DNA from 3 places in the uncultured Rossellomorea sp. genome. Region 3 is predicted to be linked to each of the others. Evidence: riboswitches for the same ligand, from Rfam matches in the RefSeq annotation. Region 3 holds a riboswitch; each other region holds the start of a gene.
The links. Region 3 has a riboswitch for S-adenosylmethionine ahead of Q1B03_RS15385 (O-acetylhomoserine aminocarboxypropyltransferase/cysteine synthase family protein). Riboswitches for the same ligand answer to the same signal wherever they lie in the genome.

Region 1 (5,922 bases), on a different contig from region 3:
CTGTTTTTTTTGTGTGTAAGAGGACTTTCTCATTGATAAGTCGAAACTATTCAAAGATAGTTGAGGAGAAAATGGAGATAAAGGAGTTTTTCTATTGAACCAAGCATTGCTCGTGATTGATGCCCAGCAGGAATTAATTGAAGGAAATGAAGGGGAACAAGCTGTATTCCAAAAAGAGAGGCTGATTGAAACCATCAATCGGGTCATCCAAATGGCAGCCGAAGCGGGTGCTCATCCCGTCTTTATACGGGATAAGGATGTCGGAGGCGGGGAAGGTGACGGATTCCAGGTTCACAGGGACATCCATGTTCCGGACAACGCTGTTGTGTATGATAAATTAGCGACAAATTCGTTTTATGGTACGCCTTTATTAAGCTTTTTAAAAGACAATAAGGTTGAACATGTCGTCATCATGGGCTGCCAAACAGAATATTGTATCGACACCGCTGTTCGGTATGCAACGGTTAATGGATTGGATGTAACCCTGGTATCGGATGGTCACTCAACGAAGGATTCATCCGTGTTGAAGGCTGAACAAATCATCCAGCACCATAACAAGGCTTTGTATGGTCATTATAATGTAGATCATTTCTCCGACGTCAGACAATCCGATGAAGAGTTGTTTCAGCCGAAGCATGATTATTATCGGGAGAAATACGGAATGTAGAATAGAAGAGCTCATTTTGTCAGATCTGATGAGATGAGCTTTTTACTGTAACACAGTTATCTTTGTTCATGGGAGGCGAGGGGGTGCAGGGAACCTATCTCCCAACCTGACATACCGGACAAAAATACAACCGCCTCGAAGCTGCGACCGTCTTCTCAATTTCACTCCCACAAATAAAGCATGATGCTCCTTCCCGATTGAATACCCAATGTCGATATTTTGAGCGCTTCTCTCCTTGAGCTTTTAACTTATCAACAAGTTCAAGATCGTTTGTAATTCCCCCAGTCTTATAGGATTGCATCATTAAATGAATGATTGCCTCTGATGTTTTCATCAATTGATCTTTCGTACAGTCAATCGGACGGAGAGAAGGGTGGATGCCTGCTGCAAACATGATCTCAGATCTCAAATAATTCCCGATTCCTGCTACAAACCCTTGATCTAATAAAAGAATCGACCACTTTCTTTTGTAGAATCGTTTGTCTTTCATTCTTTGGAGCAACTCGTCCGCTGTTACTTCTTCACTCAAAATATCGGGTCCCACTTTTGCAACGAAAGGATGCTCAGGTACCTCTTCATCACGGAGGACTTCAATATCAGATGCACTGTAAAGAAGTGCCGACTTTTTCTCATTATGTAGAGCCAATCTGAGCTGGCGGTTTGTCTTCGGATAATTGTAAAGGTTCCTGATGTACCACTTTCCATAGAGTTGATTGTGTGAATAAATGGTGTAGCCATTGTCAAAGCGGATAAGCATGGCTTTTCCTTTCGTATCCACTCTGGTCACGATCGATCCTTTTAAAAGGTCTTCGTACTCTTCTAAATGAGGGAAGGCAAAGTACACATCTTGTACGTTTTTATTTTTAAGAGCGCGCTCTACTCCATCTGCAGCTCTTCTGATTTCCGGACCTTCTGGCATGGCAGTTTCTCCTTTTTTAGTATAGTTGTTCCCTTTTTTCTTTCCGAAGTAACATTCGGATAGGCTGGGCTGCTCATCTGTTTCATGTTCTTGACATTATTCCAATATATTGATAAAGTTTTAAAAAATCTACATATTTTCTTATCCAGAGAGGTGGAGGGACTGGCCCTTTGAAGCCTCAGCAACAGGTCTGTGAAGATACTGTGCTAATTCCAGCGGGTGATTCAAACCTGATAGATAGGAGCAATCTTTTATTTGTCGGTGACGCACTCGTTCAGGGTGCGTTTTTTGTTTGTCCACTTATTCCACAATATATTCAGGAGGAAGGGTGTTTTTTTATGGAACACGCAGGTCAGAGTTTTAAAAGGAAGATGAAGACACGGCATTTGGTGATGCTGTCTCTTGGAGGGGTGATCGGAACCGGGCTATTCTTGAGTTCGGGTTATACGATTCATCAGGCTGGACCGTTTGGGACGATCCTTGCTTATTTGATTGGGGCGCTGGTTGTTTATCTTGTGATGCTTTGCTTAGGCGAGCTTTCTGTCCATATGCCGGAGACGGGATCCTTTCATAGTTATGCTGCAAAGTTCATTGGTCCAGGCACCGGTTACACGGTGGGCTGGTTATATTGGCTGACATGGACAGTGGCATTGGGGTCGGAGTTTACGGCGGCTGGCTTGATGATGCAGCGCTGGTTTCCTTCGATTAGTGTATGGATATGGAGCGCGGTCTTTGCTGCGTTGATTTTTGGACTTAATGCATGGTCAGTGCGGTTTTTTGCTGAATCTGAATTTTGGTTTTCTTTAGTAAAAGTGATTTCGATTGTTGCGTTTATTGTGATCGGGGCAGGGGCGATTGTCGGGTTCATCCCTCTCGGTCAATCAGAGCCCGCTCCGTTTTTCTCGAATATCACAAGTTCAGGGTTGTTTCCGAATGGGGCATTTGCCATCTTGATGACCATGCTTGCCGTGAACTTTGCCTTTTCAGGAACAGAATTGATCGGGGTTGCGGCGGGAGAAACGGAGAATCCATCAAAATCGATTCCTAAAGCTATCCGCACCACGCTTGTGAGATTGATCATCTTTTATGTAGGGACGATTGTCGTATTATCTGCTTTATTACCGAGCCAGTCAGCCGGTATATTGGAAAGTCCTTTCGTAGCGGTGCTAGGACGGATTGGAATCCCATATGCCGCCGATATCATGAATTTTGTTATTATAACGGCCATTTTATCAGCCGCAAACTCAGGTTTGTATGCTTCTTCCAGAATGCTATGGTCGCTGGCAGATAAGCAAACCATCTCACCGATCTTTGCCAAATTGACTGATAGGGGAGTCCCTCTCAATGCGATTGTATGCAGCATGCTGGGAGGGGGACTGGCCTTGCTTTCAAGCATCATTGCACCGGGAACGGTCTACATCGTATTGGTTTCGGTCTCAGGCCTTGCGGTAGTGATCGTGTGGATGAGCATTAGTGCTGCCCAATTTCTATTTCGAAGACAGTATATAAAGGAAGGAAACGATGTGAAAGATCTGGCTTATCGGACGCCGCTCTACCCACTCGTTCCCATTGCGTCATTTCTGCTTTGTCTAGCTTCTTGTATCGGCATTGCCTTTGATCCCACTCAGAGGATAGCCCTTTATTGCGGAATCCCGTTTATCGTCCTTTGCTATGGAAGCTATTATCTAACACAATACGTAAAGAAAAGAGGAAAAGGTTATGTCGAATCAACTGAAGCTAAATCCCATTGATAGTATTTTACAAAAACATTCCCCACTGATTTTAGATGGAGCATTAGCCACAGAGCTGGAATCCCATGGCTTTGATTTAAACGATTCCCTTTGGTCTGCCCGTATACTTCTTGAAAAACCGGAAGCGATTGAGAAGGTTCATGCTGATTATTTCCGTGCAGGAGCCGATTGTGCGATTACAGCCAGCTACCAGGCAACGGTGGATGGTTTTAAAAAGCGAGGAATAGAGAAACCTGAAGCGCTGGAATTAATCAAGAGAACGGTTACTCTTGCCAAACAGGCCCGGGATGAATTCTGGAAGGAAGAGAAGGGCAATGCGAATCGGCCGAAACCAATCGTTGCAGGTTCTGTAGGACCTTACGGGGCATACCTTGCTGACGGCTCTGAATACGTTGGGAACTATGGAGTAAGTGATCAACATTTAGCAGATTTCCATTTTCCAAGAATCCAGGCATTAGTGGAGGCGGGTGCTGATTTGTTGGCATTCGAAACCATCCCGTCCTTGCAGGAAGCAAAGGTACTAGCTTCACTTCTGAAAGAATTTCCAGATACCTGCGCCTGGCTGTCTTTTTCATTAAAGGATGGAGAGACGATAAGTGATGGAACGGGGATTGAAGAGTGCGCGTGTGTGTTCAATGACGATGAACAAATCGCTGCAATTGGTGTGAATTGTGCACCAATTCCTGCGGCCAAGAAGGCGATAAGCGTATTAAGCAGAAACACTGACAAACCACTCATCGTGTACCCGAACTCAGGTGAGTCTTACAATGCTGAGACCAAAACGTGGCATGGGGAGGAAGGGTGCTCGGCGTTTGATGAGCAATCAGTAGTTTGGTACGAGGCAGGTGCCCGTATCATTGGTGGTTGCTGCCGGACGGATCCGGGTCAAATTGAGGCGTTGGCGAAGAGATGGAGGTAGGCAGTAACACTTTAAATACAAAAAGCCCAAGTAATACATCCACTTGGGCTTTTACATTATCTTCGCTACATTATTTAATAGAGAACGTCTCTTTTATCAGCAGGTCCTCAGGTGATTTCCCGATTTGATCTTGATGGAAGTAATCTCTGATGACTCCATCTTTTAAATAATTGACGATTGAGACCATTGTCATACCTTGATCTAAGGCGAGGTAGGCTTGTGTCACTTCACCTGTTTCCACATTGACTGAATCAAGGAAGCCGTATTTCCCGTACATATCGAAACGTTTCAACGCTTGGATGTTTTTGAACGCTTCCATCGGTGCGTATTCAAGTGCAAGGAAAGTGGCGTGTGGAGTGACAGTGCCATCTGACTTATAGCCGTCCATGCCTAATGGAGTAGCGGCAAATTCTGAATAGTTATCCGGTGTGGCTGCTGGTGACATGCCCCAGGCTGCATACCCTTGCTCTTTAGCATATTGAATCTGGATGTCTACATGACGCTTATTGTTCAAGCCAAGTGCGTTCTTCCCGAGTTCTTTCTCCTTCAGTACAAGCTGTGGCATCAATGCTTCAAACATGCTTCCTCCCCAGCTTGGTACATATTTAGTGCCCTTGTAGCTGTAATGTCCTTCGAAGACATCTACGCCGTCATATGTTTCTGTATATCCTTCAGGAATTTGAGCCTGCCAATCCCAGCTTTCAGGCATGGTGCGGAACATTCTCCACCAATGTTCTTCCGGTACGTCCTCTTTCCCGATGGCGATGTAGCTTGCTACGCGTGGTTCAGTATAGAAGGCACCATAATGATGAGAAGTATAGCTCTCGGTTGCTACATCATATCCGCCCAGCATTTGTCCTACTTCCGGTGTGTAAAGAGTGGAATAATCCATGTCCTCTACTAATGCGTGGGTCTCTTCATAGAGTTCCGGATACGCTTGTCCCACTACAACGAGTCCTGCAGATAGCCATCCATTATCAACAGTTGAAATGAATTGCCCCCAATCTGTCATGAGCGTTGCATCTTCTGTATAGTACCAGTTGTAAAATAATCCGTTCCATTTTTCCATAGCTTTTAATGAATTCAACGTCTTTTCGATGTTTGTCACGGCATCTTCACGTGAGATCAGGCCGACTTCCTCAGCTGAAATCGTACTCATCATATACATGGCGATGTTCGTTGGTGACGTGAATTTCTGGGCATTGATCTCCCCATTATCCATTCGTACGGCATCATAAGTGAGCCCGGTTTTCTTATCTGTAAAATCCTCGAAGTATCGATAGGTATTTTTTGAAATCGCTTTCAATTGTTTGGACAAAGCGATCTCTTTTCCTTTGGTTGTGTGCTCTGCAGAAGCCGCAGCAGGGGTTGTGGCGCTGACGATTAGCAATAAAGCTAACAGCAAAGAAAAATATTTCTTCAAATTTGACACTTCCTTTCAATTTGGTGAAACGTTTCGATTAAAGTATACAAGAGTGATCAAGAGACGTATATCACTCAATAGTAACAATTATCTGAAAATAAGAAGTAGGTATATTACATCTCTTGTGAGTCTTTTATACTAGTGGAATCGGCAAGTAAACTCTATAGCCAGATCCGTCTCTCAATGCATAGAGTGCTAACATATTGAAACGCTACTATCTTTTTCTTTCTGGATAAGTGTTAT
Region 2 (5,922 bases), on a different contig from region 3:
TTTTTTATACCGCTCTTTTCTCAAAGATTGTTGCTTTTTAACATAAGCTCTTCAGGGCTCTGTCAATTAGCGTGTACTAGGTGGTGAGGGAACTGCTCCACTTGCAGCTAGCATTCGGCCGAGCCTCCTCAGCTTAGCCGAACGGGGTCTCGGAACGACCAAAATGGAGTCTACGCAGCCCTCACCATGTATAAGAGTTTTCGTGACACAGCTTATTTATGCTAATAAACAATTGAATGAAACAGTTTGTCCTATACCAGCTAAAATCTACTGTACATTTTGAAAAATGCTGTATTCTAAACAATTATGATATTTATATTAGTCTAGAGTAAGAAACTCACACTTAGAAAGTTGATTGGAGCGGAAGGTGCTCGACTCCTGCGGGAATAACGGGAAAGTTGAGACCCCGCAGGGCAAAGCCCGAGGAGGCTCAACTCACGCCCCGCGGAAAGCGAGCACCTGGATCGGAAATCAACCCACTACTCGCTTTTTCAAAAGCAACAAAGTTTAAGAAAAGAACCTTTTATAATTAGTGATTGAATTACAACCCTATTTAGATTATCATCTAATTAGATGGTAATCTAAATAGTGAGGAGGAGACCTTTTGCAATTAAGTAAACAGGTAGCTTTTCATAAAACGATGGGTGATGCTACCCGAATCAAGATTGTCTATTTACTGGCATCTGAAAGCTTACATGTGGGAGCCATTGCGGGAAAACTGGGACTCACTGCCCCGACAATATCCCATCATCTAACGAAACTGAAAGAGTGCAATCTTGTTTATTCACGAAGAGAGAAGAACACGGTTTACTACTATTTGAATAAAAAGGTTTTGAGTCATCATGGAAATGTTCTTCATCAGTTTGCTCAGGAAGAGAAAGGGGAAAATGTGATGTCAGAGAAGTTATTGAAAGAAAAACAGAAGGTAAAGAATAATTTCCTTGAGAAAAATGGACGAATCAAAAATATTCCTTCTCAACAAAAAAAGAAATTATTTATATTGGAACATATGGTGGAAGGATTAAAGGTGGGAGAAAAATATAAGGAAAAAGATTTGAATGAATATATTCAACAATTTCATGAGGACTTTGCAACCCTGAGAAGAGAATTTATTATTCATCAGTTTATGTATCGGGAAAATGGCATATACGAAGTGAACCCGAGGGAGATGTGGGCATCGTCAAAACTGTATGAGAAATAGCAAGGAAGTAAAAGGAAGAGCAGGAGGGATCTCCTGCTCTTCCTTTGGATTTAACCGATGGTTTGTTGAATACTTTCTTCAAAGCTAGGGTAGAGAACACCTTTTTCCGTTATAATGCCTGTAATCAACTCATGAGAAGTAACATCGAAGGCGGGATTATAAACAGGAACGTTTTCTGGTGCAATCAATGTTCCACCTACTGTTGTGATCTCTTCCCGGGTTCTTTCTTCAATCGGAATCTCATTACCGTTTCGGATTGAAAGATCGAATGTGGAGGATGGAGCAGAAACATAAAAAGGAATATTGAAGTGTTTACACAGAATGGCAAGCATGGACGTTCCGATTTTATTTGCGGTATCCCCATTGGCAGAGATGCGATCAGCACCAACGATGACTGCTTCTATACCTTTTTCTTTCATTGTATGAGCCGCCATGCTATCGGTGATGAGGGTGACGTCAACTCCGGATTGTTGTAATTCCCAAGCAGTCAGTCGTGCCCCTTGCAGAACGGGCCGCGTTTCACATGCGTAAACCTGAAAAGCTTTTCCTTTTTCTCTTCCTAAATGAAATGGGGCTAATGCCGTCCCATATTTACTCGTTGCAATGGAACCTGCGTTACAAATGGTCATCACCTTATGTTTGTCCTTCAATATACTTAATCCATATTCTCCTATTAAACGACATACTGCCTCGTCTTCTGCATGAAGTTGGATTGCAGCATGGAGTAAATTGGTTTTGGCTTCATTAACCGAAGATATATGCTCTAATACCTTTTCCAGGCGATTTAAAGCCCAAACCAAGTTGACTGCAGTAGGCCGTGATTCAATGAGGTATTTCTTGTCCCGATGAAAGAGGTCCATGAATTCTGCTAGGGTATTCGCTTCATACTGACAGGCTGCTTGGGCTAATCCGTAAGCCGCCGTGATGCCAATAGCAGGAGCCCCTCTCACTTTTAGGGTGATAATCGCATCATAATAATCTTCAATGGTCGAGAGTTTATTGTATTCCACTATGTTAGGCAGTTTTTGTTGATTTAGAATCAGTAAATAATCTTCATGCCACTCTAGTGAAGTTGGAATTGTAAGTGTTTGTGTCATGTCAATCTCCTTTATTCATTAAGAATGTGACTGTATTAAGGATATGAGTCCCTCAATGGACTGGATCTGTTTGCGTTTCACGATCAGTTCTTTTCCAAGAGCTATGCAAGTACGTTTAGCTTTTATTCTTTGTTCCTGATCAGCGATGCTCTCCAAATCTTCAACATGAGCAAGGCCAATGGTTCTTCTGATACATTCACATCCTGCAAAGCCGATGCTGTCCTGAAAGCTTTTCTCCAATACATATTCAAGGTAGCCATTTACTTTCGTGTAGGCATCTCGGCTTTCCATCCAATGTTTGGAGAACGTCGTAGAGAAGACGTTCCAGGTATTCTGGATGTGATGGAGAATCGTATCCTTCTCTTCAGGTTTTGAAACCGCCTGGAAGATGAGGTTTGCAATGAATTGTCCAATGTCAAAGCCAATCGGTCCATAAAAGGCGAACTCGGGATCGATCACTTTTGTTTGGTTCTGATCTACAAAGATGCTACCAGTATGAAGGTCTCCATGCAGTAGCGCTTCCCCTTCAGTCAGAAAGCTCTTTTTCAATTTTGCCACCTCAAGCTTTACAGTGAAATCTTCCCATAATTTTTGAACATCTTGAGATAACTCTTCCTCAAATTCATTGGTTTCACTATTGAAAAAAGGATCAGTAAATACGAGATCTTCAGTAATTTTGCATAGCTCAGGATTTGAAAATTCTTTCACGTATTCCTTTTTCTTGAAAGGATGAAGGGCATAATCAGATGTGAAATACAGTGTATTGGCTAAAAAAGTTCCGATGTCTTGGGAGAGCTGTGGATACTTTTCCCCTTTGATAAGGCCTGCCCGGGCAATCGTCAGTGCACTCAAATCCTCCATTACCGTAATCGCAAGTGCAGGATCTGAGTAGTACACTTCAGGAACCAGATCCCCTACAAATGATCGTTGAAGCTTTAGAGCACCGGCTTCGATTCTTGCCCGTTCGATTGTCAATGGCCAACTTTCCCCTACAACCTTTGCATAGGGAAGTGCTTGCTTAATAATGATTCCTTTACCTGTTTCACTCTCTACTACATGAAATACCAAGTTTAAGTTGCCGTCTCCTATTTCTTTACATGTCAAGAGAGTTCCATCTTCAAAAATTCTTAAACGAATGGCCAGCACAATTGCCGACTGTTCAGTTAGTGGTTGATACGTATTGAGTTTAGTAATTGCCATTTTCGTTCCTCCTTTTAGTACACCCTTATGAGTACAGTGTTATGGAGGCTTTTCCGTGGCATTAGAAAAGCCTCTTTCCATGTTCGAAAGAGGCTTGAAGAAGGTATCTTCGTCGCCTCTTATCTCTCAGAAAGATAATCTTTCTGTTGGAATTAGCACCGTGCCTTACTGGATTAGTCAATCCGGCGCTTACTGCGCCCCGTTTTAATACGGTATTATGGTCGGTTGCTGGGCTTCATAGGGCCAAATCCCTCAGCCAGCTCTTGATAAGAGTTGCGTACGCTATTTAATTAAACTTTCAGAATGTTCCATATGAATTGAATGGTACCATTGAAGTATTTTCCATGTCAACGGTTTTTTTAAAGAAATAACCTTTCTAATAAAAATCCGGTCTTCGATCCTGAAATATCGGAATCTGTTTTCGGACTCTTTCTACTTCATGTAAATTGATTTCAGCTGAAACCAATTCTTCCGTTTGAGATCCCTTTGAAAGAATTTCTCCCCAGGGATCAATGATGAGGGAACAACCGCCGAATTCATTGTTCGGGTCACTGCCCACACGGTTGCAGGCGATTACAAAGCACTGATTTTCAATCGCTCGTGCCCTTAAGAGGGTCTGCCAGTGATCAATTCGTGCTGCTGGCCACTCTGCTACGACAAAAACAATCTTGGCTCCCAATAGTACATGTTTTCTGAACCATTCCGGAAAACGAATGTCGTAACAAATCAATCCTGCCATCTCTGTTTCTTGAAGGGTGAACATGCCATCTTCTTGTCCAGGAAGTAAATAATGATGTTCATTCATTAGCTTGAAAAGGTGAAGCTTTGAATACTGTTTCACCAACCTGCCATCGGAATTCGCAACTAAAAGTGTATTGCTCACCCCATTCTGTGTTTTGTTTGCCACAGAACCACCTACAATGTGAATGGAATATTTCTTTGATAGAGAAGTCAGGAAAGAAGATGAATCTTTCGCACCGTTATCAGCGATGTCATCCATTCTTGTAAGGTCATATCCAGTCGTCCAAAGCTCAGGCAGCACAACTGTATCACAGCCGTCATTCTTCGCTTTTTTAACCCATTGTTCTACTTTTTTCTTGTTTTCTTCAGGGTTTCCGAACACAATATCCATTTGTGCGAGACCTATCTTTTGAATCATTTGCTTCACCTCATTATAGACTTTTGGAATTTATTCCTTTACATTCTTTATTTTCCGTTATATCATTTGTGACTAGAATTTGAAAGTAATTAATTTTCAAAAAAATGTAGTGGGTGAGTATATGAAAACCTTTAGTAAGGCAAAACGTTTAGATTTATTACCTGAACAATTTTTCGCATCCCTTGCAAGTACAGTGAATGCGGTTGTGGAAGAGGGACATGATGTCATTAATTTAGGGCAGGGAAATCCGGATCAGCCGACTCCTCCACATATTGTGGAAAAACTGACAGAAGCAGCTGCTTCACCATCGAATCATAAATATCCTCCATTCCGTGGCTTATCGTCATTTAAAGAGGCGATTGCCGCCTTCTACCTCCGTGAATACGGTGTAAAAGTAGATTCGGAAACAGAGGTAGCTGTGCTGTTCGGAGGAAAGGCAGGTTTAGTTGAAATTCCTCAATGTTTATTGAACCCTGGTGATGGTGTATTAGTGCCTGATCCTGGTTACCCGGATTATTTATCCGGGGTAGCATTAGCAGAAGCCCGCATGATCAAAATGCCTCTCCGTGAGGAAAATGGATTTCTACCTGATTATCGAGAACAGTCTCGTGAAGAGTTAGAAAGTGCAAAGTTAATGTTTCTTAACTATCCTAATAATCCTACTGGTGCGATCGCTACAACCTCATTTTTTGAAGAAACAGTGAAACTTGCCGATCAGCATGATATTTGTGTTGTACATGACTTTGCCTATGGAGCGATTGGGTTTGATGGACGGAAGCCTATTAGCTTCTTGGAAACAGAAGGAGCCAAGGATGTTGGCATAGAAATTTATACATTATCGAAAACGTATAATATGGCTGGCTGGAGAGTGGGGTTTGCAGTGGGGAATAAGAGTGTCATTGAAGCGATTAACGTCCTTCAAGACCACCTATATGTGAGTCTGTTCGGCGCCATTCAAGAAGCGGCTACCACCGCCCTTTTAAGCTCGCAGGAATGCGTGAATGCATTAGTTTCAACATATGAAGAAAGAAGAAAACTATTAATCTCTGGTCTTCAGGAAATAGGGTGGGATGTAAAAGCTCCACAAGGTTCCTTCTTCGCCTGGTTAAAGGTGCCTGAAGGATTTACATCCGTAGAGTTCTCAACCTATCTACTTGAAAAAATCAAAGTCGCTGTTGCTCCGGGTGTTGGCTTTGGAGAATTCGGAGAAGGGTATGTACGTGTAGGTCTTTTATCCACAAACGATCGGATAAAAGAAGCGATTT
Region 3 (5,922 bases):
TTCTGAACCTGTTCATTGTTCATCCCTTCTTTAAGGGGCTTTTCAACTTGAAGCGGGTGGGCATAGAAATAGGCCGGCTGTCTGACAGGGATATCCGGTTTGATCCCCTTTTTATGAATCCAGTTTCCATTCGGTGTCAACCACTTGAACATCGTCAGCTTGATATTGCTTCCATCTCCCATCGGAACGGCTTGTTGCACGGTGCCTTTCCCAAAACTCTTCGTTCCGATAAGTGGATACCCTTCCGCTTCTTTTAGTGCTCCAGCCAGGATTTCAGAAGCTGAGGCACTTCCTTCATCTATCAACACCACAACAGGATAAGCCTTTCTTGCTTTACTGTTTGAGAAGGACTTCATCACTTCTCCACTTCGCTCTTGAATTTGCACATACGGCTTTTTCTCCGTTACAAATTCTTTGAGAATTTCTTCTACACTTGAAAGTAGACCTCCTGGATTCCCTCTCACATCAAGGACCAATCCTTCTACTTTTCTCTTTTCAAGTTCTTCTAATTGCTTTTTAAAATCAACGGCCGTATTTTCTGAGAAAGTAGTGATCTGGATGTATCCTGTTTTCTTCCCATTGACTTCCTTCACATCAGAGAGGACCGTCTCGACAGGAATCTCATCACGTTTCACAGATACTTTGATCGGATCCGTCAGTCCTTCCCGCGTAATTTCCAATTGAACCTCCGTACCCTTTTTCCCTCTGATTTTCAAAGTAGCTTCGTACAGGTCAAGTCCTTCGATGCTATTTCCGTCTACTTTAATGATACGGTCATTCGGTTTCAATCCTGCTTCTTCCGCAGGAGAATTTTTAAAAGGAGCAACAATGATCAGCTTTCCGTCCATGATCGTGACCTCTGCTCCGATTCCTTCGAAAGAAGAATCCAATGCGTCATTGAATTGGGAGGCAGTCTCGGCATTCATGTAAACCGAGTATGGATCATCGAGGGTCTTCAACATCCCTTGAATGGCTCCTTCCACAAGCTGCCCCTTGTCCACATCCTGAAAAAACTTGTCACTGATCAGATCATAAGCCACTTCCACTTTGTGCAGCTTGTCATTGAGCTCGCCTTTTCCGTCAAACTGAGCAAGCTCTTCCCCATCCTTGCCCGTCCATTCCAAGCCGCCATACATTCCTCCGGCACCGATCAGCATACTGATGATGATTGTGATGATGAGCTTTCTGCCCGTCCACTCCATATATTCCCCTCCAGCTTGTTGTTGGTCTTTGTATAGATAAGAGTGGTGCGACTAAGGACGCCAGCCTTTCTTATCCAACGAAAAAGACACCACACAAAAACGCGCTAAGGCGGTGCGATGTCTTTGCTTATCTAACTATATGCCGGAGGGGGACGAGTTATGATAAGAGAGCTCTCATTTTGTCCCTGTAAAAACTCTTTGAACGTGATGGTTTTTGAGGTGAGAAGCAATGATTCCTCCCCACTTTTCAAATTCAACCAGGAATCCGTCATGACCAAAGGCGGTGGAGATGAAGTAGTGTTCACTCTTTGGTACGAGATGTGTAAACTCCTTTAGATAGTGAGGTGAATAAATTAAATCACCTTCATAGCTAATCGAAATCAGTTCGCACTGATAATTCTTCGCTACCTCTTCTGTTCCTCCTCTCCCCCTTCCAATATCATGTGAGTTCATGGCTTTCAGCAGGGTAAGATAGCTGTTTGGATCAAACCGCTTTCCTAATTTCTTTCCTTGGTAATCGAGATAGCTTTCGACATTGAATTGTTCGTTTTGCTTTTCACGTTGGAAACGCTGATCGAACAGTACCTGAGTCCGGTACGTGACCATCCCAACCATTCTGGCAATCTCTAATCCTTTTAAGATAGCGCCTGGTGGATAATGTCCCTTTTGAAATCCGGGGTCCTCTTCAATCGCTGTGATCCCGATGTGATTAAAAGCGAGACCATAATCATTCAAGGAAGGTGTGACGGCAAGAGCGAAAACTTTATTTATATAGGCAGGATACAGGGCTCCCCATTCCAGGGCCTGCATCCCTCCCAGTGAGCCTCCGATAACCGCTTCGATGCGGTCGATCGAAAGTTGTTGGAGTGCTTCATATTGGGCATGGACCATGTCTCTTATCGTAACACCCGGGAAGCCCGGACCGTAACGTTCTCCGGTATGTCGATTGGTTGACGTTGGTCCCGTACTTCCTTCACATCCTCCTAATACATTAAAGGCAATCACATTAAAATGTTCGGTATCAATATACGACCCGGGACCAATCAGTCCATCCCACCAGCCCCGGTCTTCACTCGTTCCCTTTACGATATGGGTCCCGGTGAGGGCATGGCAAACCAGGATGGAGGGTCCTTCTTTGTTTCCTGTCCGTTCATACGTAAGATCTACATTTTTTAACGTGGTGCCTGACTCTAATGTGAGGGATGGGATGGTAATGGAGCTTACTTCATACGTGTATGACTTCTCCATTCCTCCACCTCCTTTTTTGGTGTTGTAGCGGGGGGATCAGGATTCCACACCAGATAGCCCCGCTTGTAAAACAGTTGACTTTGGACTGATTTTTGGATATTGCCATTAGGGCGTTGAGAATTCGTCGTTAAGACTTTCGTCAAGAATTCAGATATTCTTTCTAGGGGACGGCGCGTGCATCCTGTTCGCTGATACAATCCCGATTTTGCTGATATATAGGGAATTTCGCTGATAAATCGTCCGATTTCGCTGATATATTCGAAATTCCGCTGATAAAATCAGGTTTTCGCTGATATCTCCCTTAAGTAGACCCCGGATGCTCTATAAATAGTATCTAAATCCACCTTTTCACCCTGTAAAGTGATTTCAATGACGATTTTAGGGCCATATTCTCCAGTTTCTATCACACCCGTGATGTTTCCAACGCCACTTCAATAGCATGATCCAAGTCCTCGATCAGGTCCTTCGCAGACTCTAATCCAACAGAAAGTCTCACAAGATCCTCGGTTACCCCTGTAGCACGAATTTCCTGGTCGTTTAATTGCTGATGGGTCGTGGATGCCGGGTGGATGATCAGTGATTTTGCATCCCCTACATTGGCCACATGAGACCAAAGAGAAATGTTATCGACTACTTTCCGTCCGGAATCTCTTCCACCTTTAATACCAAATACGACGATGGAACCCGCTCCGTTTTTCAAGTATTTTTGAGCAAGCTTGTGAGACGGATGCTGAGGCAACCCTGGATAGGATACCCACGCAACGCCATTATGCTGATCTAAATGCTCCGCAATCTTAAAGGCATTCTCTGTGTGACGTTCGATGCGAAGATGCAGCGTTTCTAATCCCTGCAACAGAAGGAATGCGTTTTGCGGACTTAAGCACGCCCCTAAGTCACGAAGCAGCTGCACCCTTAATTTTGTAATGAATGCTGCCGGTCCTACATCCTGTGCGTAGCGCAGTCCATTATAGCTTCGGTCCTCTTCTGTGAAACCCGGGAACTTTTCATGATTCCAATCGAACTTCCCACCGTCAATGACAACTCCCCCGATTGCTGTACCGTGACCTCCGATCCATTTTGTTGCAGAGTGGATGACGATATCCGCTCCCCACTCGATCGGCTTACATACATATGGAGTGGCAAAGGTATTATCGATGATCAACGGGATATGATGGTCATGTGCCACTTTTGCTACCGCTTCAATATCAAGCACATGTAGACTTGGATTCCCGATTGTTTCAGCGAATACCGCTTTCGTTTTAGGAGTGATCGCTTTGCGGAAATTTTCCGGGTCTGTCGGATCTACGAAATGCACCTTGATACCGTATTTCGGGAGAGTGGTAGAGAATAGATTATAGGTTCCACCATAGAGATTGGTAGCTGCTACAATTTCATCACCTGCTCCGGCGATATTTAAGATTGATAGTGAGATAGCGGCCATTCCGGATGATACACCAAGTGCTCCGATTCCTCCTTCTAACAGAGCAAGGCGTTTTTCCAACACGTCTACAGTCGGGTTCATGATGCGCGTATAAATGTTACCCGGCTCTTCAAGGGCAAATAATTTTGCCGCATGATCACTGTTATCGAAAACGTAGGATGTCGTTTGGTAAATCGGCACTGCCCTCGAACCTGTAGATGGATCCGGCTCCTGGCCGCCGTGAAGTAGTAGTGTGTCGAAATCGAATGATTTTGTCATAGAGAATTCCTCCTAAATGGTTTTGGTGATTGGGTTTCCGTTTTGCGGTTGGATGTTTTGGACGTTTGCCTGTTAAAGTTTGTTAGAATTTTGACTGTTAAATTCAGAATGATATTTGACTGTTAAAATAATGCGTTTTTTTAACAGTTGAATTTTCGACTTATTTTAACTGTTAAATATCGTCCCATTTTCTCCTGTTAAATTTCCACCAAAATTCTGCTGTCGAACTCTGAAACTGAAAAATCGAAGAAGTATGTTTCCTTAAGAAGATAGAAGAGGAAAAAATAAAAAACCCTCTTCCTAAGAAGAGGGTCTAATTTAATAGGGTCCTCCTCTTATCTTTCAGGCAATCGCCTGCAGGAATTAGCACCTTTTCATGCGACGCATTACTGCGTACATGAAGGTTGCCGGGTTTCATCGGGCCTAGTCCCTCCACCTCTCTGGATAAGAGCATGTAGTTGTCAATGTGAAAATTCTTGCGTTGAGATGAATTATAAGGGGTAACCGACCTCAACGTCAAGAGTATTTTTAGAATTTTTACATTATTTAATTTTTAACCGAAGCTGTAATCGCTTCGTTAAATTGCACGACGATGTCTTCCCCATCCTCAATACCTAACGATATGCGCACGACATGTGTGTTTATTCCGAGTTTTTCCTGCGCATCCTTCGGCAGGGCACGATGAGACGTTCCTAATGGATATGAGACCGTAGTCTCCACGCCGGCAAGAGAAGGGATGATTTTAATCCAGCCAAGTGATTTGAAGAATGTACTGATGTCACATGTGTTGGATAGCTCGATCGTTACGATGGCTCCATTTCCTTTATCGGATAAATCCGTTGGGTAATAAACTTCCTTCACGTATTCATTTGCTCGAAGGTCCGCCGCAAGAACTTCGGCATTCCTTGCTTGGGTCCCCATTCGGAGAGCCAGTGTTTTCGCTCCGCGGCATGTCAGCCAGGCTTCAAATGGACTCAGGTTCGAACCGATGTTGACGACTTTTTCTCTCGCTTTTTGAACAAGATCTTCCTTCCCGACTATGACTCCTGCTGTGATATCACTATGTCCTCCGATATACTTCGTGGCACTGTGAGCGACCAGATCCACCCCTTCTAAGAAAGGGTGGCGCAGAAACGGTGTGGCGAATGTGTTATCGATCATTGTTTTCAGGTTGTGTTTTTCAGCGAATCCGACCATTTTAGGGATATCTTCCACTCGCATAAACGGGTTTGTAACGGTCTCACTGTAGATGAGTTTGGTTTGTGGAGTAATGGCTCCCTCTAATTCCTCTAAACTTGTAAAATCAACGAATGAAGTAGAAATACCGAGTGATTTCAGCTCTTCTTTCAGCATATGGAACGTACCCCCGTATAAATCCTCGGCAGCAATGATGTGATCCCCTGATTGCACAACAGCGAGGATACCAACAAGGATGGCCGATAATCCAGAAGAAGTTGCTACACCTGCCGGGGCTCCTTCCAAGTCTGCCACCATCTTTCCAAGCTCGTCTGTATTTGGATTTCCCGTTCTTGTGTAGAGATAAGGAGACTTCCCTTCATAGAAACCCTCCAACTCCTCTAAAGAAGTAAAAGAAAAAGCAGAGGTCTGATAAATCGGAGTCGTCTTACTGCGGATTTCCTCTGTTCCTTTTAACTGACTGTGCACGACCTTAGTTGTGAATTTCATCTCTCTTTCATCCTTCCTGAATCTATGTATTTTTAAAAGTGTATCATATTCAGAAGATTGTGAGGAGTAAGATCTTTTGGAGGCATA

Region 1: it holds a riboswitch for S-adenosylmethionine, as region 3 does, so the genes downstream of both, mmuP (S-methylmethionine permease) here and Q1B03_RS15385 (O-acetylhomoserine aminocarboxypropyltransferase/cysteine synthase family protein) in region 3, are expected to answer to the same signal.
Region 2: it holds a riboswitch for S-adenosylmethionine, as region 3 does, so the genes downstream of both, mtnK (S-methyl-5-thioribose kinase) here and Q1B03_RS15385 (O-acetylhomoserine aminocarboxypropyltransferase/cysteine synthase family protein) in region 3, are expected to answer to the same signal.

Annotation. Positions count from the first base shown of each region.
Region 1 is NZ_CANKZT010000008.1:128,329-134,250, forward strand. Features, by position in the region: gene Q1B03_RS20205 (isochorismatase family protein) at 95-667, shown strand; gene nei (endonuclease VIII) at 762-1,586, opposite strand; SAM riboswitch class I at 1,725-1,830, shown strand; gene mmuP (S-methylmethionine permease) at 1,925-3,337, shown strand; gene mmuM (homocysteine S-methyltransferase) at 3,306-4,256, shown strand; gene Q1B03_RS20225 (glucoamylase family protein) at 4,327-5,688, opposite strand.
Region 2 is NZ_CANKZT010000002.1:356,299-362,220, forward strand. Features, by position in the region: gene Q1B03_RS08720 (metalloregulator ArsR/SmtB family transcription factor) at 605-1,201, shown strand; gene mtnA (S-methyl-5-thioribose-1-phosphate isomerase) at 1,252-2,298, opposite strand; gene mtnK (S-methyl-5-thioribose kinase) at 2,317-3,498, opposite strand; SAM riboswitch class I at 3,615-3,771, opposite strand; gene Q1B03_RS08735 (carbon-nitrogen family hydrolase) at 3,875-4,657, opposite strand; gene Q1B03_RS08740 (pyridoxal phosphate-dependent aminotransferase) at 4,779-5,922, shown strand, end outside.
Region 3 is NZ_CANKZT010000004.1:172,930-178,851, reverse strand. Features, by position in the region: gene Q1B03_RS15395 (S41 family peptidase) at 1-1,202, opposite strand, end outside; gene Q1B03_RS15390 (homoserine O-acetyltransferase) at 1,377-2,450, opposite strand; gene Q1B03_RS15385 (O-acetylhomoserine aminocarboxypropyltransferase/cysteine synthase family protein) at 2,854-4,149, opposite strand; SAM riboswitch class I at 4,482-4,600, opposite strand; gene Q1B03_RS15380 (PLP-dependent aspartate aminotransferase family protein) at 4,696-5,835, opposite strand.